Regions from separate parts of the Longimicrobium sp. genome, predicted to be linked through region 1. Evidence: riboswitches for the same ligand, from Rfam matches in the RefSeq annotation. Region 1 holds a riboswitch; each other region holds the start of a gene.
What was found. Region 1 has a riboswitch for cyclic di-GMP ahead of VIB55_RS21170 (glycoside hydrolase family 26 protein). Riboswitches for the same ligand answer to the same signal wherever they lie in the genome.
Positions count from the first base shown of each region.

Region 2: it holds a riboswitch for cyclic di-GMP, as region 1 does, so the genes downstream of both, VIB55_RS00470 (Ig-like domain-containing protein) here and VIB55_RS21170 (glycoside hydrolase family 26 protein) in region 1, are expected to answer to the same signal.
Region 3: it holds a riboswitch for cyclic di-GMP, as region 1 does, so the genes downstream of both, VIB55_RS22360 (bifunctional diguanylate cyclase/phosphodiesterase) here and VIB55_RS21170 (glycoside hydrolase family 26 protein) in region 1, are expected to answer to the same signal.

Region 1 is NZ_DATBNB010000750.1:183-5,042, forward strand. It holds partial or broken gene VIB55_RS21165 (hypothetical protein) at 1-316, shown strand, start outside; cyclic di-GMP riboswitch class I at 1,261-1,351, shown strand; gene VIB55_RS21170 (glycoside hydrolase family 26 protein) at 1,366-2,496, shown strand; gene VIB55_RS21175 (DUF3131 domain-containing protein) at 3,225-4,766, opposite strand.
Region 2 is NZ_DATBNB010000015.1:1,510-12,709, forward strand. It holds gene VIB55_RS00465 (M2 family metallopeptidase) at 1-951, opposite strand, end outside; gene VIB55_RS00470 (Ig-like domain-containing protein) at 1,103-2,770, opposite strand; cyclic di-GMP riboswitch class I at 2,825-2,899, opposite strand; gene VIB55_RS00475 (hypothetical protein) at 3,183-3,521, opposite strand; gene VIB55_RS00480 (alpha/beta hydrolase) at 3,575-4,645, opposite strand; gene VIB55_RS00485 (NADH-quinone oxidoreductase subunit N) at 4,773-6,359, opposite strand; gene VIB55_RS00490 (NADH-quinone oxidoreductase subunit M) at 6,379-7,986, opposite strand; gene nuoL (NADH-quinone oxidoreductase subunit L) at 8,000-10,429, opposite strand; gene nuoK (NADH-quinone oxidoreductase subunit NuoK) at 10,435-10,740, opposite strand; gene VIB55_RS00505 (NADH-quinone oxidoreductase subunit J) at 10,748-11,200, opposite strand, start outside.
Region 3 is NZ_DATBNB010000794.1:226-5,503, reverse strand. It holds gene VIB55_RS22360 (bifunctional diguanylate cyclase/phosphodiesterase) at 1-1,798, opposite strand, end outside; cyclic di-GMP riboswitch class I at 1,810-1,902, opposite strand; gene VIB55_RS22355 (PDZ domain-containing protein) at 2,018-2,401, opposite strand; gene VIB55_RS22350 (DUF2262 domain-containing protein) at 2,795-3,622, shown strand; gene VIB55_RS22345 (HAD family hydrolase) at 3,787-4,476, opposite strand; gene VIB55_RS22340 (hypothetical protein) at 4,856-5,269, shown strand.

The DNA.
Region 1 (4,860 bases):
CGGCTTCGAGGCCGAGACGCCGGCCGCCGGCACGCTCCGGCAGCGGCTGCACGGCGACCTGCCCTTGGCGCTGATCGTGGGCGCCGAGCTCGCCGCCGCCGAAGCCGAGACCCTGCGCGAGCTTCGCGCGATCCCGGCCGCGGCGTGGATGCCCATCGTGGTCGTGGACGCAGACGACGCCGGGGTTCGCCCGTCGCTGCTGGAGGCGGGCGCGGACCTTTGCTTCGCCTCGTCGGCCACGTTCACGGAGGTAGGCGCCGCGCTCAACGCGCTCCTCCGCCGCCTCTCCACGCTGGCAGGCGGCACCGCGGAGTAAGTCGCGGTTCGTCGCCCCGCAGAAGCCCCTCCCCGCATCGCCGCGGAGAGGGGCTTTCGCCGTCCGCGCTGTCATCCCGATGGAGCGGCCACACCGTACCCTCAGCGTGGCCTAAACACCGCAGCGACTGAGGGATCCGCCACACAGTGACCGTAGAGCAACAGGGCCGCGGACAGGCTCGTACCTATCTGCGTGAATCCGCCGCTGGACTCGCCGTAAGCCCGGGCTTCAGCCGCACGCGTGTTAGGACCCCCGCGCATGCCAGCCGAAACGCAGTCGAATTCTCCCTTTCCCCTGCGCAGCGGGGGAGAGGGCCGGGGAGAGGGGGCTGCCGAGGCATGCGCCGGCAGCCAGTAGAGCCTCGGTCGAAGTGCTCCTCTCTCCCGCGCAGTTTCGGGGGAGGCCGGGAGAGGGGGCTGCCGAGGCATGCACCGACGTCCAATCGAACCCCAATCGAAGTTCTCCCCTCTCCCGGCGCAGTTTGCCGGGGGAGGGGCGGGGGAGGGGCGAGCCCGGCGGATGTGTCTCGAGTTTGGGTGCCTCGCTGTCGCGCCCCCGGGACGCGCCGGTTGGGGCCTCGATGTGGGGAGAGAGCGATGCGCTTCGGATGGTGTGTGGCGGATCCCTCAGTCGCTGCCAGGTATGGGGTAGCGGCTGGGGTCTCGGGGCCGCTCCTTCGGGATGACACAGGGGCGCCGGATGCGGGTGGTCGGCATCCTATGTAGCAGTGGCGTCACGGGTTACGCGGCGCTTGCAAAAGTCGCGGGCTTCCGCAAAATGCCACGCGGTTTGCAATCGGACCACGCCTGTCATTCCAATCTAAAACGCTCATCTGCAAGCACTTAGCTGCATCACCCGGGTGCGGAACGCGACGTGCCAGAGTGGTGCGCGGGCGCGGCTCCTCCGCGCTCGATGTTCCCGCCCGGAAAATCTCCCCGGGCACCGATCGATAATGGCAAACCCGTCGAAAGGCGGGGACGCAAAGCTACGAGGCTACCGCGGGATCGCTCCCGCCACGCCAGTCGGGCCGCCGAAGCAAGGTGCCATCCATGCGCAAGCTCTCGTCTCGTGTCTCGTCGTTCGCGTCCGTCGTTCTCGCCGGATCGCTCGTGCTCATCAGCGCGGCCTGCGACGGCGCGGGCTCCGTTACCGGCCCCGAGGACCCCACGAAGCCGGAGGCGCCGGTGACCCCCACCAGCGGCCCGTTCTTTCACGGCGCCTTCCTGGGCGAAGCCGACAGCAAGCCCGAGCGCATCGGCGCGGCCATCCGCCAGTACGGCGACATGGTGGGCAAGGCGCCGGCGCTGGTGAAGACCTACCACCCGGTGTCGTGCGACTTTTCCGCCACCGGCTGGTGCGGCAAGGTGCTGCGCGAGGTGAGCGCGGCGGGCGCCACCAACTTCGTCGCCCTGGACCTGCGCTGGAACGGCGCGCCGCAGTCCGGGCTGCTGGAAGCGATCGCCGCGGGCCGCGCGGATGCCGAGTTCGCGCGCATCGGCCGGCAGCTGGCGGCCGTCGGCGGCACGGTGCTGCTGGAGCCGGCGTGGGAGATGAACGGCAACTGGCAGTACGTGTGGCAGGGCGTGGAGAACGGCGGCGACCACAGCGCGCCGGCCAAGTACGCCGCCGCCTGGCGCCGCATCGTCGACATCTTCCGCCGCGAGGGCGCCAGCAACGTCCGCTGGGTGTTCAACCCCAACGTGGGCAACCCGCTGACCAACCGCGCCACGGGCCCGGCGCACTGGAACTGGTACGGCCACTACTATCCCGGCGACGCGTACGTGGACTACGTGGGCGCGCACGGCTTCAACGCGCCGCGGCTGCACGGCGGATCGTGGCAGGAGTTCGACGCCATGGTCGACGGCGCCGAGGCCGACCACATGCTTTCGGACCTGGCCTCGCGCTATCCCGGCAAGCCGATCATCATCGGCGAAGTGGCGAGCGACGAGGGCACGGGCGACGCCAAGGCCCGCTGGATCCGCGGGGCCTTTGCCCACATGCGCCGCCACCCCGCGGTCGTCGGCGCCGTGTGGTTCCACATGGACAAGGAAACCGACTGGCGCGTGAACTCCAGCGCCACGTCGCTGCAGGCCTACCGGGAAGCCGTTCGCGACGCCGGCGTGCTGGCCAGCTACAGCGACGTCTCGTCCCTCCGCCCCACGATGCTGGCGAGCAACTGAGGACGACAGCAACGACGGAAAAACGGGCCGGAGAGGAAGCCCTCTCCGGCGCGTTTTCTATTCCGATCAGGTCGCGCCACACACCCGAACCATCCCCACAGCGAGCCAGTCCACGAAGGTGGACATCGTGTGGTCGTTACAGCGACTTCAGTCGCCCGTGCGGGCCTTGGGCGGCTCCTCAGGGCGAGGATCAGGACCGAGGCCTGAAGTTCCGTGCCGCTGCCGCGCCCCAGCCAAGAGGCATCCGCGGCAAGATCCCACGGCCCTGCATGGTGTGCACTGCGGGCAGATTCAGTGCGCTCGGGCCTCTGGATGACAAATAGCGCCGGAGGCGGCACTCGGCGGGAGGACAGAGGTCAGGGCGTGCCCCATCGTTGTAGGCACACGGCAACAAGCCAGTCTGCGCAGGCAGACTTCGTGTGGTCGTTGCAGCGACTTTGGTCGCCCGTGCGGGCCTTGGGCGGCTCCCCCAGGGCGAGGATCAGGACCGAGGCCTGAAGTTCCCTGCCGCTGCCGCGCCCCAGCCAAGAGGCATCCGCGGCAAGGTCCCACGGCCCTGCATGGTGTGCACTGCGGGCCGATTCAGTGCGCACGGGCCTCTGGATGACAAATTGCGCCGAAGGCAGCACTCGGCGGGAGGACAGAGGTCAGGGCGTGCCCCATCGTTGGAGGCACACCGCAACAAGCCAGTCTGCGCAGGCAGACTTCGTGTGGTCGTTGCAGCGACTTCAGTCGCCCGTGCGGGCCTTGGCAGCGGGCTGAGCTCCCCGAGCAGTATCCCGCCGCGCCGAGTCCGGCCGGGCCGCACTCCGCCGCACCGAATCCCGCCTCACCGAATCGCGCCGGGCCGAGTCTGCCCGGGCCTGCTGGCGGACGATGGGCTTCGTCTGCGCGGGCTGAATGAAGGGCCGGCCGCCGCGCGCGTGGTAGAGCGCGGACTCCAGCACCACCGCCGCCGTGTTCACGTTTTGCCCACGCGTGGACGTGCGCGTTCCCTCGTACACGCCCGACGCCCATCCGCCCGCGCCCGAGCCGGCGGGAGCCACGGTCGCCACCGCGCGCTGCGTATACTCGCCCGGCAGCAGTGCGTGCCAGGCGAAGGCCGCCTTGGCGCTCACCCACCGCGGCTCCGAGATCCGGGTGCGCGGGTTCAGCACGTTCAGCGCGAACGGCTGCCCGTTGCCGACCACCGAGTAGTAGTAGAAGTAGTGCGGCGCGCGGGGAATGGCGTCCTCGCTGACGATCGTCACCTTCCCCGTCTGCCGGTACCGCGCCTCCTGCGCCGCCAGCATCCCCCGCGCCAGCTGCGCCATCTCCGGCGTCCATCCCACCTCCAGCCCCGCCAGGATCACCGGCTCGCTGGTCACGTGGTCGTAGCCCCGCTTGTCGGCCATCAGCGGAATGCCCAGCACGTTCACCGGGCGCGCGTTCTCGCGAAGGGAGAGCGCCTTTTCGGCCCTGTGCCCCCACAGCGCGAAGCCGGAGGCGGCGTACTGCTCGTACGGCAGCCGGCCCTCCTGGTAGCGCCGCTTGCGCCCGCTGCGGGGGGCGCGGTCCTCGCCGTACAGGTATCCGTCGTCCACCATGCGGTCCAGGTCCAGCCGCGCGGCCACCGCCCGCGCCGCCTGGGCGTGCCGGGGCTGCGTGGTGGCGATGATGCGAAGCCAGATCAGCACCCGCCCGATGTCCGTGGCCGACCAGCCGTAGCCGATCGCATCCGGCTCCTCGCGGTCGTTGCGGCCCGCGATGCGCCCCGTGGTCGTCGAATAGTTCTTGTTGAAGGCCGCGCCGTCGTACAGGCGCATGGTGTTCAGCGTCTGCAGCGCCCGCGCCATCCGCCGGTCGTACTCCTCGCGCTCCAGCAGCCCCAGCTCGGCCCCGGCGTAGAGCGCAGCCAGTCCGCTCCCCACGTCCCAGAGCGTGGCGTACGGATAGCCCGCCACCGAGTTCACCAGCCCCGTCCCCGGCTGGTACTGCTGCTCCACGTACACCCACGCGCGCCGGGCCGCGTCGGCATGGAGCGAGTCGTCGCCGGGGAGCGCGCGCCGGCCGGCCTCGGCGGGGGCGGCGGGGTGGCCCGCGGGAGGGGCGGGGCGCACGGGCGGGGAGGCGACGCGTTCGCCCCGGGGCGGGGGCGGCGCGGCCGGGAACTCGTCGTCGTCCTCGGGGCCGGAGGGCCACAGGGCCTGCACGACGAACACGCTGACCGCCAGGATCACGATGCGGTTCAGCCAGCCGATGGCCGCGGCGGCCGCCTCGTTGGGGCGCATGGGGACAGTTTTCTCGGGTTTTTGGCGGGCGTGCCGCCGGCGCGGGAGCCGGCCGGCGCCTGCCCAGCGCGCAGGAACCGTGCACGGGCGCGCG
Region 2 (11,200 bases), on a different contig from region 1:
GGCGTCCAGCCCCTTGCGGCGGATGAGCTCCGTCAGGTCGAAGCCGGCGCCCGCCGCGTTCCGGGGCGCCACCAGCGGGTAGATGTTCCCCCACTCCTGGGCCCACATGTTCCCCAGCAGGTGCGCGGGAATCATCCCGTTCGCCGGCACCACCTGCGCACCGTACTGCTCCACCAGCCGCGTGCGGACGTAGGCGTGAAGCGACTCATATAGCGGGCGCACCTGCTGCCAGAGGCGCTCAACCTCGGCCTCGAACTGGTCGGGCTGCATGTCGTAGCCCGCGCGCCACATGGCGCCGGTGTTGGGGTGCCCCAGCTCGCGCGCACCCTTGTTGGAAAGCTCCACGAAGCGCGAGTAGCGCTGGCGCATGGGCACGCCCACCGCGTGCCATCCCGCCCACACGTCGCGCAGCTCCTGCGGGTTGCGGCTGGTGGCCATGATGCGCGACGCCGCGCCGATGTCCAGGCACGTGCCCCCTGGGCGGCAGTACTGCCCGCGCCCGTAGTCGGCCTCCATCCCCACCGTCAGCCGGGTAAGCTCCGACGCCTCCTCGGGGTTCCCGGGCGGCGGCGCGACCAGGGCCAGCTTCAGCAGGTTCAGCTTGCGGCGCTGCGCGGCCGGAAGCTGCACGTCGTCAAAGCGCCGCGCGGCCAGCGCCCGGCGCTGGATGGCCACGTTCAGGTTCTTCTGCGCCTCGGCCGAAAGCGCCTCGGTGTCGCTGGTGATGTAGGTGGCGGCCACCCACCCCGCCTGGTTGGAGCGCAGCGACAGCTCGCGAAGCTCGGCCTCGCTCTCCGCGATGAAGGCAGCGGCCTGCTCGGGCGTGGCCGCGGCCGAGGCCGGAGCCGCCGCGGCGGGCGCTCCCGCCGGGGGAACGGCCGTCCCGGCGCAGGCGGCCGCGCCACCCGCCAGCACCACCGCGCCCAGACGGGCGAACAAGTTGTGTTGCATGCAGTTACGTCCTTGGGAGATGCGTATCTTCACTCGTGGAACGGTGGGTACAGTGCCACACGGGGCGAGGTTCCACAAGGGGCGGCGGAATGCGAAAAGGCCGGCCCCGCGCGTGCGGGGCCGGCCCTCTCGTCATCCCGGAAGAGTGACGTCAGCGGCGCAGGATCGACCAGCCGCTGAGCGCCGCGAACACGTCGGTGCCCGTGGGGCCCCAGAAGTCGAACACCTGCTGGGCCGGCGCCTCCTCCATGATCCACCGGGCGCCGTTCCACCTGTAGATGGTGCCGCCGGACCCGCCGACGTACACGTTGCTGGCCGACGTTCCCCACGCGGCGTACAGGAAGTTCCCGGTGGGCAGCTGGATCAGGCTCCACGACGCGCCATCGTAGTGGAACACCCTGCCGCCGGCGCCCACCACGTACACGTCGGTGGCGGACGAGCCCCACACGCCCCACATGTCCACGCTCTCCGGCAGCGTCACCTGTGACCACGCGGTGCCGTCGAAGTGAAGCAGCACGCCGCCGTCGCCCGTGGCGTACACGTCGGTGGCCGAGGTGCCCCACACGCGGCGAAGGAGCGTGGTGACGCCGGAGTTCATCGGCGTCCAGTTCCCCGCCTTGCCGCGCAGGATGGTTCCCCGGTCGCCCACCACGAACCAGTCGTTTGGCCCGGCGGCCCACACGCCCCAGAGGTAGATGTTGGGCGACGGCGTGTACCAGTTGCCCAGGGCCAGGGGGTAGACGCTCTGGCCGTCCCACTGCTCCTGGCGCCACACCTGCCCGTCGAAGTGCAGGATGCGCCCGGCCTGGCCCACGGCGTAGATGTCGTCGGCCGCGGTGCCGTAGATGTCGAGCGTGCCATGCCACTGCACGGTGTCGACGTTGCTCCACTCCACCCCGTCGAAGTGCAGCACGCTCGTCCAGTTGGCCGCGTAGACGTTGTTCACCGACGTGCCCCACACCGCCCAGTTGCCCTGGTCGTGGGCGGGCTCCATCAGGTGCCAGCGGTGGATCGGCTCGTCCACGATCAGCGCGGCGCTGCCGGTGATGGACCCGATCGTCGCGGTGATGGACGTGAAGCCCGTCTGGCTCCCCGTCGCCATGCCGTTCGCGTCCACGGTGCCCACGCTGGCGATGGTGGACGACCAGGTGACCGGCGCGCCGGCGATGACGTTGCCGTGCAGGTCGGTGACGGCCGCGGTGAACTGCTGGGTTTCGCCCGGCAGCACCGTCGCGGTCCCCGGTGTGACGATCACGGCCCCCGGGATCCCCGACTCGATGCGGAACTTCACGGCCAGCGTCTGCCCGTTCACCACGGCCACGTACCGGCTGCCGTCCACGCCGCGCGCCGCCGAACCGTTCGCCACCACGCGCACGTCGGCGTGGCCCAGCTCCACCGGTCCCACGCGCACGCGAACGCGGTACACCTGCGCCTCGCTCAGGGAGAACTGGCGGGTGTGCCAGTTGACGTGGTAGTGCGAGTCGGAAACCTTCACCGCCTCGCCGCCGGTGCCCCCTGCCCGCGTGTACTCGGCGACGGGAGAGGTGCAGGCGGTGCCCGACCACGCGCAGATGGTCACGGTGGGGTCGAGCCCGGCATCGAACGTCCCGGGCGCGCCGGGGTTCCGGGCCATCGGCGGCAGCCAGAAGAAGCCGGGGGTGCCGCCGTGCGCGGCGTCGGAGATGGAAGCCGCCGCCACGCCGGTCGGGGCAGCCGGGTTCTCCAGGTCGGCGCACGCGGCGCCAAGAAGCGCGAGCGCGGCAAATGCCACGCGGGTCTGCCAGCTCGTTGCGAGCCGGAATACGGGGGTGTCGGTCATGAGCGGGAGGGGGGCGAACGGATTTGCCGGCGCGGCGGGCCGGCGACGCCCTTCTTCGGTAGCCCAGCTGTCTCGGAGAGACCTGTGGCTTTGCGGACCGGCCTCGCGGCCGGGGTGCGTTTTCGGCGAGGTGGTGTTTGGCGAGCTATAAAGTAGGCTTGATTTTCCTAAACGCAAGTGTATTGATACGCAAAGGTGTTGCAGAAGCAGGGCTTGGCCCGGCGGCCGCCAATCCTGAAGCGCGTTTTGGGCCGGAACGTCTCTGCATCCCACCGGTCCCGCTGACGCCCCGTCGCCGGCATGGCGGACGCAGCCTCGGCTCGACGCGGACCACGCGCTCATCGTTGGACAAAAGAAAACGCAGAGAGCGTTTCGGCTCTCTGCGTTCACGCCTGCCCCGCGGCGGAAAGCTTCAGGGCGTGCTGTCCACGCGCACGGGGACGCTGGCGGTGTCGCCGAGGGCAGGCGCGCTCACCCGGCCCCGCTCCACGAGCGCCGAGTCGCGTGCGTCCAGCGCCTCCAGGTGGATGGTGGTGTCGACGGCCATCCCCATCCGCGCCGCCTCTTCGGGAGAAAGCGCCTTGGCCTCGGTCTGCACCTGCTGCGACGACAGCCCGTCTTCCCACTCCTTGTTGGTGGTATCCATCTTCGCCGGCCCTCCCGCCGCCTTGTCGCCACCCCTTCCGCACGCGGCCAGGAGCAACGCGGCGGCGAACGTGAGGGGCAAACGGCGGAACTCAGACATCGGCATGGTGGCGTCTCCGTAGGAACTCGGAAAAAGATCGATGGCGCGGCGGCCCGCGCTCAGGCGCGGGGGCCCGCCGCGTCCAGGAAGTCGCGGACCCGCTCCCACACCTCCAGCGCGCGCTCCCAGTGCGGAAGCCCGCCCGTGGGAAGGCCCACGACGGTCACGTTGGGGCGGCCGTCCAGCTCGGGAAGGCGGTCGTAGTTCTCCTGCCGGCGGTTCTCCACCGTGCCGTGGATCACCAGCAGCGGCTGCCGCAGCCGGCGGAAGGCGTCGGCGGAGTCGCGCGGGAACATCCGCCCGCTCAGGAAGTCGTCCAGCGGCAGGGCGGCCCCCTCCATCCGCGAGGTCTCGGCGGCGAAGTCCACGAACTCCTCCGGCACGCCGAACTCGGGGGTGAACAGGTTGTCGGCCGCGAACTGGTACAGCGACTCGGGCGTCGTCAGCCGGTCGTAGAACGCGCGCTGCACCCCGGGAAGGGTGAACAGCAGGCGCGACCAGATGCGCGGCAGGGCGCCCGGGTTCTTGCCCAGCCCCGAGGGCTCCAGCGCCACCAGGGCGTGCACCAGGTCCGGCCGGCGCCGCGCCACCTCGGCCGCATACGCGGCGCCCAGCGAAAGGGCCACCACGTCGGCCCCGCCCGCGGGTTTGACGACGCGCTCCAGGAAGTGCTCCAGCTGGTCTTCCATCAGCCCCGGCTCGTAGGCGATCTCCGGCCGGTCGCTGTGCCCGAAGCCCACCCACTCCAGCGCGAACAGCGGCCGGTCGGTGTAGCGGGCGAACGCGCGCACCATGGGCCGCATCTCGTGCGCCGACGCCACCGCGTTGATGGAATGCAGGAACACCACGGGCCGGCCCGTGCCCTCGCGCTGGTAGTAGGCGTAGAACACGTCGCCCCACGACACGTACTCCAGGGGCAGCCCCAGCGCGTTGGGCAGCTCCGTCACCGGCTTGCGGCGCGCCTTGCGGGCGCCCAGCAGGTACACCGCGTACGCGCCCAGCGCCGCCGCGCCCAGCCCGGCGGCCGCCTTGCGCCGCGTGCTCCCCAGCAGCGGCGTGCCCTTCGCTTCGTCCTGGCGCTCTTCCGGGCGCCCCTCGCGGCCCGTCTTGGGGCCCTCGTTCACGGCCATCCGCTCCTCTCGCGTTCGCTCCCCGCCAGCCCTTCCCGCCCCCCGTGCAAACCCCGTGCAAACGCCAAGGCCCGGCGACTCCGCCGGGCCCCTGCAGTTCTTCTTCGGTGGCCCGGCGCCGGTCGCGTCAGGGCGCCGGCGCCGCCGCCGCGGACGCCGCCACCGCGTCGCGGGGCGCGTTCAGCGACTGCCAGCCGCGGTCGGCCAGGTCCAGGATCCCCCAGCGCTGCCGCACCCCGGCGGCCGTCATCCCGCCGGGAAACACCTGCGCGCCGGCGGTGAAGAACAGCAGCACGATCAGCGCCGCCGCGGCCACTACGCCCGCCATGGCCGGACGAGGCAGCCGCGCGTGCGCGTGCTCGTCGGCGCCGCGCGCGGGGCGCATGTACATCACCACGATCACGCGCAGGTAGTAGAAGTACGAAACCAGCGACGCCAGCACCAGCACCACCGCCAGCGGCGTCAGGTTCTGCGGGGCCGACACCAGCGCGCGCAGGATGTACAGCTTGCCCAGGAACCCCGCCGTCAGCGGAAAGCCCGCCAGCGACAGCAGGAAGATGGAGAACACCGCCGCCAGCAGCGGCTTCTGGTGCGCCAGCCCGGAATAATCCTCCAGCGTCACCCGCTCGTCGGCGCCGCGCGCGTTGGCGATCACCACCCCGAAGGCGCCCGCCGTCATCAGCGTGTACACCAGCAGGTAGAAGAGGAAGGCGCCCGGCCCGCCGGAGTTGATGGCCAGCAGCGCCGCCAGCAGGTACCCCGCGTGGGCGATGGACGAATACGCCAGCATGCGCTTCACCGAGCCCTGCGTGGCCGCGATCAGGTTGCCCCCGACCATGGTGAGCATGGCGATGAAGAAGATGGGGATGGCCCAGTGCTCGTACCCGCCGGCGAAGCCCACCAGGAACACGCGGATGAACGCCGCGAACGCGGCCGCCTTCACCCCGGTGGCCATCAGCGCCGTCACCGGCGTGGGCGCGCCGTCGTAGGCGTCGGGGGTCCACATGTGGAAGGGCATGGCCGCCACCTTGAACCCGAAGCCCACCAGCAGCAGCGCCATCCCCGCCATCAGCATGGGCTCGTCGCGGTTGCCGGAGATGAGCAGCTGGTTCATCCGCGCGATGTTCGTGGTCCCCGTGGCGCCAAAGGTCAGCGCGATGCCGTACAGGAAGAACGCGCTGGTGAAGGCGCCCAGCAGGAAGTACTTCAGCGAGCCCTCGGTGGAGCGCGCGTCCAGGCGGTCGAAGCCCACCAGCACGTAGATGGCCACCGACATCACCTCCAGGCCGATGAACACCATCAGCAGGTCGGTGGCGCCGGCCATCAGCATCATCCCCAGCGTGGCGAACAGGATCAGCGCGTGGAACTCGCCGCGGTTGATCCCCCGCCGGTCCAGGTACCCCATCGACAGCAGCAGCGCCATCCCGGCCGCCAGCAGGCAGATGAAGTTCACGATCACCCGGAACGAGTCCAGCGCCACCATCCCGGCCTCCGAGCCGGCCTGGTGCCTCATCCGGTACAGCGCGATGTTGGCGATGGCCGTGAGCACCAGGCTGCCGATGGACAGCCAGGGAATGGCGCGGCTGGAGGGCTCGGAGCGGTTGCCCTTCTGGAACACGTCCACCAGCAGCACCGCCATCGCGCAGAGCGAAAGGACGATTTCCGGCAGCAGCGCCCAGAAGTAGTGGCCCTGGTTGGCCAGGTTCAGTTCCATCAATCGGCTCGGGCGCGGGTCAGCGGTTCGGTTCAGCGTCGAGGGCGGCGAAGCCGAAGGGCTCCACCACGGTCGACCGCTCGCTCATGTCCAGGATCATCTGCGCCGCGGGCTGCATGCGGTCGAGGACGGGCTTGGGATAGAAGCCCAGCCACAGGATCAGCGCCACCAGCGGCACCAGGATCGCCATCTCGCGCAGGTTCAGGTCCGGCAGACGGCGGTTGGCCGGCTTGTCGAGCGGGTTGAAGAGGATGCGCTGCACCATCGGCAGCATGTAGTACGCGGCGAAGATCACGCCGGTGCTGGCGATCAGCGCCATCCACGGCGCGCTGCGGAAGGTGCCCAGCAGCACCAGGAACTCCGAGAAGAACCCGGCCGTCCCCGGCAGCCCGATGGAGGCCATCGCCGCGAACACCAGCATCACAGCCAGCAGCGGCACGGTGGCCGCCAGCCCGCCGAAGTCCTCGATCTCGTAGCTGTGGCGCCGCTCGTACAGCATGCCCAGAAGGAAGAAGAGCATGGGCGTGGACAGGCCGTGGCCGATCATCACCAGCAGCGCGCCCTGCAGCCCCTGCAGGTTGAACGCGAAGATGCCCAGGATCACGAAGCCCAGGTGCGCCACCGAGGTGTACGCCACCAGCTTCTTGGCGTTGGGCTGCACCGCCGCCACCATCGCCGTGTAGATGATGCCCACCACCCCCAGCACCATCGCCCAGAAGACGGTGCGCGGGTCCGTGGCCGCGTCGGGGAACAGCGTCACGCCGAAGCGGATGAAGCCGTAGGTGCCCATCTTCAGCAGCACGCCCGCCAGGATCACCGAACCCGCCGTGGGCGCCTGCACGTGGGCGTGCGGCAGCCAGGTGTGGAACGGGAACACCGGCACCTTGATGGCGAACGCCAGCGCGAAGGCCAGGAACAGCAGGAACTGCTCGGCCTCGGTGGTGCGCACCGGCAGGAACGCGTAGTAGCTGAAGCTGGGCGGCGCGCCGCCGGCCTGCGCCCGCCACCACAGGTACAGGATGGCCACCAGCATCAGCAGCGAGCCGATGGTGGTGTACAGAAAGAACTTCACCGCCGCGTACACCCGCTCCTTGCCGCCCCACACGCCGATCAGGAAGTACATGGGGATCAGCATCATCTCCCAGAACATGTAGAACAGGAACATGTCCAGGGCCACGAACACGCCCACCACGCCCGACGTCAGCGTGAGCAGCGCGGGGTAGAAGGTGCGCTGGCGCTCGCGGATGTACGTCCACGAGCCCAGCACCATCAGCGGCAGCAGCAGCGTGGTCAGCAGCACCATGAACAGGCTAATGCCGTCCATTCCGATCTGGTAGCGGATGCCCCAGTCCGGGAACCACGCCGCGTTGGCGCAGTTCTGCATCAGGGGGATCACCTCCTCGCGCATACCCGGCCCCAGCAGCCCGCCCGAGCCCTTGAAGGTGCAGCGGCCGGCCGGGTTGAAGCTGAAGAACAGCGGCACCGAGGCGACGAACTCCAGGATCCCCGCCCCCAGCGCGACCATCCGCGCGTTCCGCTCGCCCGCCAGGTACGCGGCCAGCGCGCCCAGCACGGGGAACAGGATCAGGAAGGTGAGGATCCAGTGGCTCTGGTAGATCGATTCCATTTCCGTCTGCGCGTCAAAGGGCCATGAAGCTGCCCAGCACCACCAGCACACCCACGATCAGCACGAACGCGTAGGTGTTCACGTATCCGGTCTGGGCCCGGCCCATCCACAGCCCCAGCGCCTGCGCCATGCGGCCGAACCCGTCGACCATGCCGTCGATGCCTCGGTCGAAGCCCCACTGCAGGCGCGACAGGAAGTTCACCGGCTTCACCACCGTGCGGTCGTAGAACTCGTCCACGTACCACTTGTTGTAGAGCGCCTTCTGCAGCCCGCCCTCGTACGCCGGCTCCACGTCCGCCGTCCGCACGCGGTCGTTGCGCTTGCTCACCAGTGCCCAGGCCAGCGCCAGCCCGCCCAGGCCGATTGCGATGGCCAGGAAGATCGGCCACGCGGCGTGGTGCGGCTCCGCCGCGTTCGGCGCGTTCTCGCGCATCACCGTCTCCGAACCGGCGATCACCGGGTGAATCCAATGATGCAGCGTCGCATCGCCACCGATGGCCATGGCGTTGAACATCGGGCCAATCACCGGCACGTGGTCAAACACCTGCTTCTCGACGTTCAGCAGGCCGCCAACGGTCGACAGGAGCGCCAGCACGATCAGCGGCAGCGTCAGCGTCCAGTTTCCCTCGTGCAGGTGGCTGCGCTCCGTGTCCGTCCCGCGGAACCGGCCGAAGAAGGTGTAGATCATCATCCGGCCCATGTAGAAGGCCGTAATGAACGCCGTCAGGGTCAGGATGACGCCGATGGCCCACATCCAGGGCGTCGGATCCATCCCGATTTGGCTCATTCCCGCCGCGAGCGGGTTGGCGCCGTCCGCGCCCAGCCAGGCCGCGCCGATGATCTCGTCCTTGGAGAAGAAGCCGGCGAACGGCGGCACACCGGCGATGGCCAGCGTGGCGATGCCCATCGTGGCGAACGTGATCGGCAGGTGCCGCTTCAGCCCGCCCATGTTGCGCATGTCCTGCGCGTCGGCCGGGTTGTGCGTGGCGTGGAAAGCGCCGTGCATGGCGTGGATCACCGCGCCCGAGCCCAGGAAGAGGCAGGCCTTGAAGAAGGCGTGGGTCATCAGGTGGAACACGCCCGCCGTGTACGCGCCCATCCCCACCGCGGCGAACATGAAGCCCAGCTGCGACACGGTGGAATACGCCAGCACCTTCTTGATGTCCCACTGCTTCAGGCCGATGGTCGCCGCGAACAGTGCCGTCAGCGTGCCCACGACGGCCACAACCAGCGAGGCCCGGGGCGCCATGGTGAAGATCACCGACGAGCGGACGACCAGGTACACGCCGGCCGTCACCATCGTCGCCGCATGGATCAGCGCCGAGACCGGCGTGGGGCCGGCCATGGCGTCGGGGAGCCACACGTACAGCGGCAGCTGCGCGCTCTTGCCCGCGGCGCCCAGGAAGAAGAAGAGCGCGATCGCCGTCGCCACCGCCCCGCCGAACTCCAGCTCCGACGGCGCCCGCTGCATCACCTCGCTGAACGTGAGCGTGCCCACGTTCACGAACAGCAGGAACATGGCGATCAGGAACCCGAAGTCGCCGATGCGGTTGACGATGAACGCCTTCTTCCCCGCGTCGGCGTTCGCCTTTTCCTTGAACCAGAAGCCGATCAGCAGGTAGCTGCACAGGCCCACGCCCTCCCAGCCCACGAACATCAGCGGATAGGACGATCCCAGGACCAGGATCAGCATGAAGAAGATGAAGAGGTTCAGGTACGCCATGAAGCGCGGGTACCCGGGGTCCTCCTTCATGTAGCCGATGGAGAAGATGTGGATCAGCGAGCCCACGCCGGTGATGATCAGCGTCATCACCATCGAGAGCGGGTCCAGCAGCAGGTCGAACCCAACCTGCAGATCGCCGACGGGCATCCACTCCCAGCCCTTGATGTCTTCGAACGTCCCCGCCCCGCGCATGTTCATCCAGTTGAGCACGGCGATGGCGAACGCGGCCAGCAGCACGCCCGGCGCGATGAACGACGGCGCGACGTGCGTCCACGGCTTGGGGCCGTGGTGCCCGTGGTCGTCGTGCGCATCATGACCATGCGCATCATGGCCGTGCGCGTCGTGCGCATGGGCGTGATGCGCATGGTCGTCCGCATGGTCCGCCGGATTGGGACGCAGGCCGCTGTCCAGGTGCTCCTGCTCGCTGGGCGCGGCCGCGTGGGCGTGCGCCAGGGCCGGGGCGGCGGCGTGGGCGTGGTGCGCGTCGTGCCCGTGCGTGTCCCAGTACGGGTCGCCCACGGGGGGAACGGCGGGCAGCGCCTTGCGCGCGGCGTACAGCGCGATCAGGCCGTTGACCAGAAAGCCCAGCAGCGGCAGGGCCAGGATCAGCCAGGGCAGCACCGGGTGGAACGTGGCGCCGTGCGAGGCCGCTTCGGCGCCGTGCGCGGCGGCGGCGGCCGGCGCGCCGTGCGCCGCTTCGGCGGCTTGAAGGAGGAGCATCACCCCTACCACCGTAGCAGGCTGAAGTTCTTGATGTCCACCGACTCGCTGTGGCGGAAGACCGAGATGATGATGGCCAGCCCCACCGCGGCTTCGGCGGCGGCGACGGCGATCACGAAGAAGACGAACACCTGCCCCTGCACCCCGGCGTACGGCGAAAGCGACACGAAGGCCAGGTTCACGGCGTTGAGCATGAGCTCGATGCAGATGAACAGGACGATCGCGTTGCGGCGGATGACCACCCCCGCGACGCCGATGGAGAACAGGATGGCGCTGAGCGCCAGCGAGTACTGCAGCGGAACGTGCTCCACGTGCTCCTCAGATCTTTCTCTTGGCCAGCGCCACCGCGCCCACCACCGCGATCAGCAGCAGCATGGCCGTGGCCTGGAGCGGAACGACGTACTCCTGGTACATGGGAATGCCGATCAGCCCCACGGTGCCGCGCTCGGCCGTCTGCGCGGCCAGGGCGGCGTGCCCCACGTCGGCGCCCACGCCCGTGGGCGGAAGGCCGGTGAACATGCGGCCCAGCAGCGCGATCATCACCAGCGCGGCGCCCCCCGCCATGATCTTCCACCCGGTGCCGCGGATGTCCACCTCGTAGTCGTTGCCCAGGTTCAGCAGCATGATCACGAAGAGGAACAGCACCATGATGGCGCCGGCGTACACCAGGATCTGGACGATGCCGATGAAGAAGGCGCCCAGCAGGGTGTAGATGGCGGCCAGCGAGAAGAAGGTGCCGATCAGCCACAGGGCGCTCGACACGGGGTTCTT
Region 3 (5,278 bases), on a different contig from region 1:
GCTCGCGCAGCGTGGCCAGCACGGAGGCGGCGGTCTGAAAGTCTTCCATGAACGAAGTCTCGGTCACCTCGATCATCAGCCGGCGCGTATCTACCCCGAAGCGGGCCAGCACGTCTTCCACGTCCTGCACGGCTCGCGGATGCACCACGTGGCGGCCGGAGAAGTTCACGCTCACGGGCAGGGCGCCCAGCAGCGGGTGGTCCGTCCACGTCTTCAGCTGCCGCGCCGCCGCGGCCAGCACCCAGCGGTCCAGGTCTACGATCTTCCCCGTTTCTTCCGCCACGGGAAGGAACGCCTGCGGCCCCAGCAGCCCGCGCTGCGGGTGGTTCCACCGCACCAGCGCCTCCAGCCCCTCCACCCGCCCGTCTGCCAGGCACACGATGGGCTGAAAGTGAAGCGTCAGCTCGTCGCGGTCGATGGCGCGCAGAAGATCCTTCTCCACCTCCAGCAGGGCCTCTTCGTGCGCCATCACCCCCGGCTCGGAAAAGCCGTGGTGCCCGGCGCCCAGCGTCTTGGCGCGGTACATGGCGCGGTCCGCCATCGCCAGCACCCCCTCCGGCGTCTCCGCGCACGCCCCCAGCGCCACGCCGATGCTGGCCGAGCAGCGCATCTCCACGTCCTCGATGGTCACCGGCGCCGCGAGCAGCCGCTGGATGCGCTGAACGACGGCGAGCGCGTCCTGCTCGCGCTCCACCCCGTGCAGCAGCGCGGCGAACTCGTCGCCGCCGATGCGCGCCACCATGTCGCTGGGGCGGATGGAGGCGGCCAGGCGCTCGCCCACCACGGCCAGCAGCGCGTCGCCCGCGGCGTGGCCCAGGCGGTCGTTCACCGTCTTGAAGCGGTCCAGGTCCACGAACAGCACCGCGAACTCGGCCCCACGCTGGCCGCGGGCCTCGCACGCCTGCTGCAGCGCGCGCAGAAAGGCGGCGCGGTCGGGCAGGCGCGTCAGCGCGTCGAGGTCCACGTCGCTCGAAGGGGCAGCGGGCTCCTCGCGCCCGCTCAGGTCCTCGCACCACGTCACCAGCCCCATCGGCCGCTCGTCGTCCGCCGCTACGATGTCGGACCACAGGCGCACGGGAAAGCGGGTGCCGTCGCGGCGCACGTTGATCCGCTCGCGCACCCAGCGGCGCACGGGGCGCGCAGGCACGCCGCCCTGCGCGCTCCACAGCTCGGGCGGCGCCAGCGCGCGGGCGGGAAGGCCGTACATCTCGTCCAGCCGGTAGCCGTGCATCTGGGCCTCGGCGGGATTGGTGTAGACGATGGCCCCCGTCTCGTCGGTGATGGTCAGCCCGCGATCCACCGCCGCGAGCGCCCGTTCCAGCAGCTCCAGCCGGGCCTGGGCCGCGCGCAGCGCCTCGTCCGCGGCCTCCGCGCGGATCTCGGCCATCGCCCCCGCGGCCATGCACTCCAGCGCGGCGACCTCGCCGGCGGACCAGGGCCGGACGTTGAGGGCCACCAGCGAGCCGGCGGGCGCCTCGCCCGGAGTGGCAAGCGGCACGAGGGCGAGCGAGGGGCCGAAGACGAGGGACGGATCGCCGGCGGAGAGCGCGCGGAAGGTGCGGGTTTCGCCCGCGTTCCGTGCGTCGCGCAGCGGCGGGCCCAGGTGAAGGATGGCGGCCAGCAGCGCCTGCTGGTGCTCCGGCGCGCCGGCGGTGTGCACGGGGGGATGGCCGGCGCCCTCCAGCAGCACGGCGGCGGCACCCAGGTTCAGCCGGGCGACGGCGTTCGCGGCCAGGCCGCGCAGGGTCTCGGCGCCAGCCCCGGAGGCGGCATCGGATACGGACGGAGGAGTGCGCATGGCAGCACCTGTTCGGTAACCCGACCGGCATGGCCGCAGGGGAGCGCGGCTGTAGCCTCGTGGCTTTGCGTCCCCGCCTTTCGACGGGTTTGCCGTTATCGTAGGTGCCCGGCGCGGGTAAGAACGGCCAGGCGGGGTGCATCATTTCCGGCAACTTGCGCCGGTGCACGGAGGTGGCGCAAGGAACGTTCCCGGTAAACGTCCTGCGCCGAGTGACGCTTACGGCGCGGCGGCAGGCGCCGCGGCCACGATCCGCAGCTCGCGCTCCTCGTCCCCGCGCTTCACGCGGACGGTGTAGGCGCGCCCCGGCGCCAGCCCAGGAAACAGGGGACGCTCCAGGCTGTCACGCCCGTCGATGGAGAGCACCACGTCGTCCACCATGAACCCCGCCGCGGCCGCCGGCGACTCCGGCGACACGACCGCGACGAACGGCCGCGCGTTGGGAAAGATGCGAAGTGCCAGGCCAAGGGTTCCCGCGGGGCGCGGGTTCCGGACCCCCTGCGAGTCGGCGGCGGTCGCGGTCGGCGCCGGCGTCGGCTGCTGCGCGCGAGCCGGGTGCGCGAACGCGATGGCCACCGCGGCTGCGGCGATGCTGATTCTCACGTAACGGACCTCGCGCGAAGGTGAGCGTCGGCGACGGGACGCGATTGGAAGCAAGCAGAAGTTGCGCGGATCGTCAACTGTTTTCGCGCCAGCGTGCGTTCAGCATCCGTGGAGGCTCGGCTTCAGCACCACAGGTCGAATGCGCGGGTGATGTCTGAGGGGTGCTCGAAGATCCACTCGGGCGTCATCGCCTCGATGGCGTGCAGAAAGGCGCCCTTGCCGGAGGGCGGGCCTGGGCGCATACACGTCGACGCAGCCCTTGTGCTGGCCGGCCCAGGCCCGGCAACTTCCGGGAAAGCATCGCCTGAGAAGCATCACCTGGAGCAGGCCCGGGCCCCTCCTTCCCAGGTGTCTCGCTGTACATCCTCATCCCACTCGCTTTCGAACATGCCGATGATAAGCTTGCGCCGATTGCTCGTCCTTCTCTTTTCCGGGGCGCCGGCCGGCGTACCCGCCGCCGAACCGCCCGGCGGCGAGCTGATTACCGGCATCATGCACCCGGCGGGCGCAGCAGGATCGCAGACCCCGCCGGGAGCGGACTGGACGCTGCGATTCACACTGGAGGAGTGGCGCCGCGCGGACGGGACCATTCACACCACTCCCCTGTCCGTCACCCGAACGACCACGCACAACGAGACGCAGGCACTGATGGACCGGCTCAATTCGCGGCGCGTGGTCTCTGTGCGAGTCCGCTTCACGGGCGAGAACACCGCGGAGCTCCTCGATGTAGTGGACACCCGCCTGGCCGCCGATGACCCGCTGCTGCTTCGCGCGGAACTCCTGTCGACGCCGGTCACGCACGAAGATGAGCGCTTCGGAACGTTGGTCCTGGACCGCTCCGCCGGGTGGTGGGAAGGGACAGCCGCGTGGGGCGCCGACACCATCGTCGTCCAGATGGAGGCGGAGAACGAAGTGGAGCTGGCGGCCTCGCTGCGAACGGCTCGGGCGCTGTGGGACGACCAGGCGGCGTGGGCGGAGAGGATCCGGGCGTTCGCGGTACAGTCGCTCCTGCCTCGGAAGAACGAGAGCTGGCTGGATGAAGGTGAGGCGAAAATGACACCTGCCGGGTTCCGCGCCGGATTGCGGCTGGAGTCGGTCACGGTCGACGCCGAGGGTGGCTTCACGTTCTGGTACGACGGCGGCGACCTGTTCTGGGGGCACTCGATCGAGATCACCGGCACTCTGCGCGACGGCCCGACGAGGGCAGACCTCCCGGGCTGAGCCAGGGCTCCGGGCCCGCTCTGAGCGCGTGGTTTGCGCGGGTGGTGCCTGCCCGGCGGCCGAGGCGCCGGAGCGCATGCCCCGGATGCTGATTTTTCCCACGCGCTCCACCAGCCGTCGCGGCACCTCCCGCACACGTCACCTGGCACCCGCCGCGCTCGGCTTCAGCACCAGAGGGCGAACGCGCGGGTGATGTCGGACGGATGCTCGAAGATCCATTCGGGCATCATCCCCTCGATGGCGTGCAGAAAGGCGTCCTTCTCCCCCGGCGCCGTCTTGGGCCACAGCGCCGCGCCGATCCTCATCCCCGCGTTGCGCCCCGCCTTCAGGTCGCTCGTGGAATCGCCGATGTAGATGGCAGCCGCGGGCTCTACACCCAGCGCCGCGGCGGCGGCGAGCAGGCCGGAGGGGTCGGGCTTGGGCGCGTGCACGTCATCGTCGGTGATCACCACGTCGAAGTAGCCCAGGTCCGAGTAGATCTGCGTGACGTGCCACGCCTCGCGGCTCTTCCCCGTGACGATCCCCATCGGGTACCCTGCGGACTTCAGAGCAGACAGCATCTCCACGACGCCCCCGTAGGTGCCCTCGCCCTTCAGGGAGTACAGCTCGCCGTACAGCTCCCGCATCTCGGCGTGGCACGCCGCCCCGCGCTTCTCGCCGATCCAGTCCACCAGGAACCGCCGCTCTGAAACGGGATTGCGCGCGATGATCTCCTCGTCGGTGGGCGCGTAGCCCAGGTGCGGCTCCAGCGCGCGCCGGTAGCACTCCAGGTACAGGTGATACGTGTCGATGAGTGTGCCATCCAGGTCGAACAGAATGGCCGCGGGCGCGAGGGAAATTCCTGATGTAGTCACGGTCTTTTGCGATCCGGCCGATACTCAAGCTGACGATACTATCTCTCACGATACTATCTCTGACAATAGTATGTCCGACGATACTATCCCTGACGATACTCAGGTCGACGATAGTATCTCTCGCTTAAGTATCGCGTGCCCCCGTAGGTCTGTGGTGACGAGGCTCGGTCGTGGTGACCGCTACCGCGCCCGGTGAGTTGATTCAGGCCGGTCACGCAGTCCCGCACTCACTTCCTCTCGATCTCCGTCCGCAGCCGCGTCAGCGCCTCCGGGCTTCACGTTGATGGCGCGTCGATCGAGGAACGCCGGCCACCGTACCGGGTATCCTCGCCCCGCGTCGGCGTACGCTTAACTGATTTCGAGACAACGAATTGCGATGATGATCAAACATCCGCGCGCGGCCTCGCTGGCGGCGCTTGCCGCCGCCCTCGCGGGGTGCGATTTGCCCGTGGGGGCGCCCGGCGCATCGGCACACGCCCGCGTCGATGCCACCGTACTCGCCCCGACGGGCCAGCCGGCCGCCGGGGTGGAGGTGACAGTACGCGAGGCCCGGCCCGCGCTGCCGTACCAGTTCACCTCCGACCTCACCGATGCCCAGGGCAGGGCCTCAGTGACCATCTGGCGCCTGGGCGGGCCGGCGCCGTCCAGCCCCGACACGATGTCGTTCGTGATAACGGCCCGGCGCGGCGAACCCGCGGTGCGCGACAGCGTATCGGTGGTCGTGCGGTTCGCGCCGACGCGGGAAGCCGTCCCCACCACGTCTGCGCGGCTGACGATCTCGTCGGGAGGCTGAGCCCGGCAT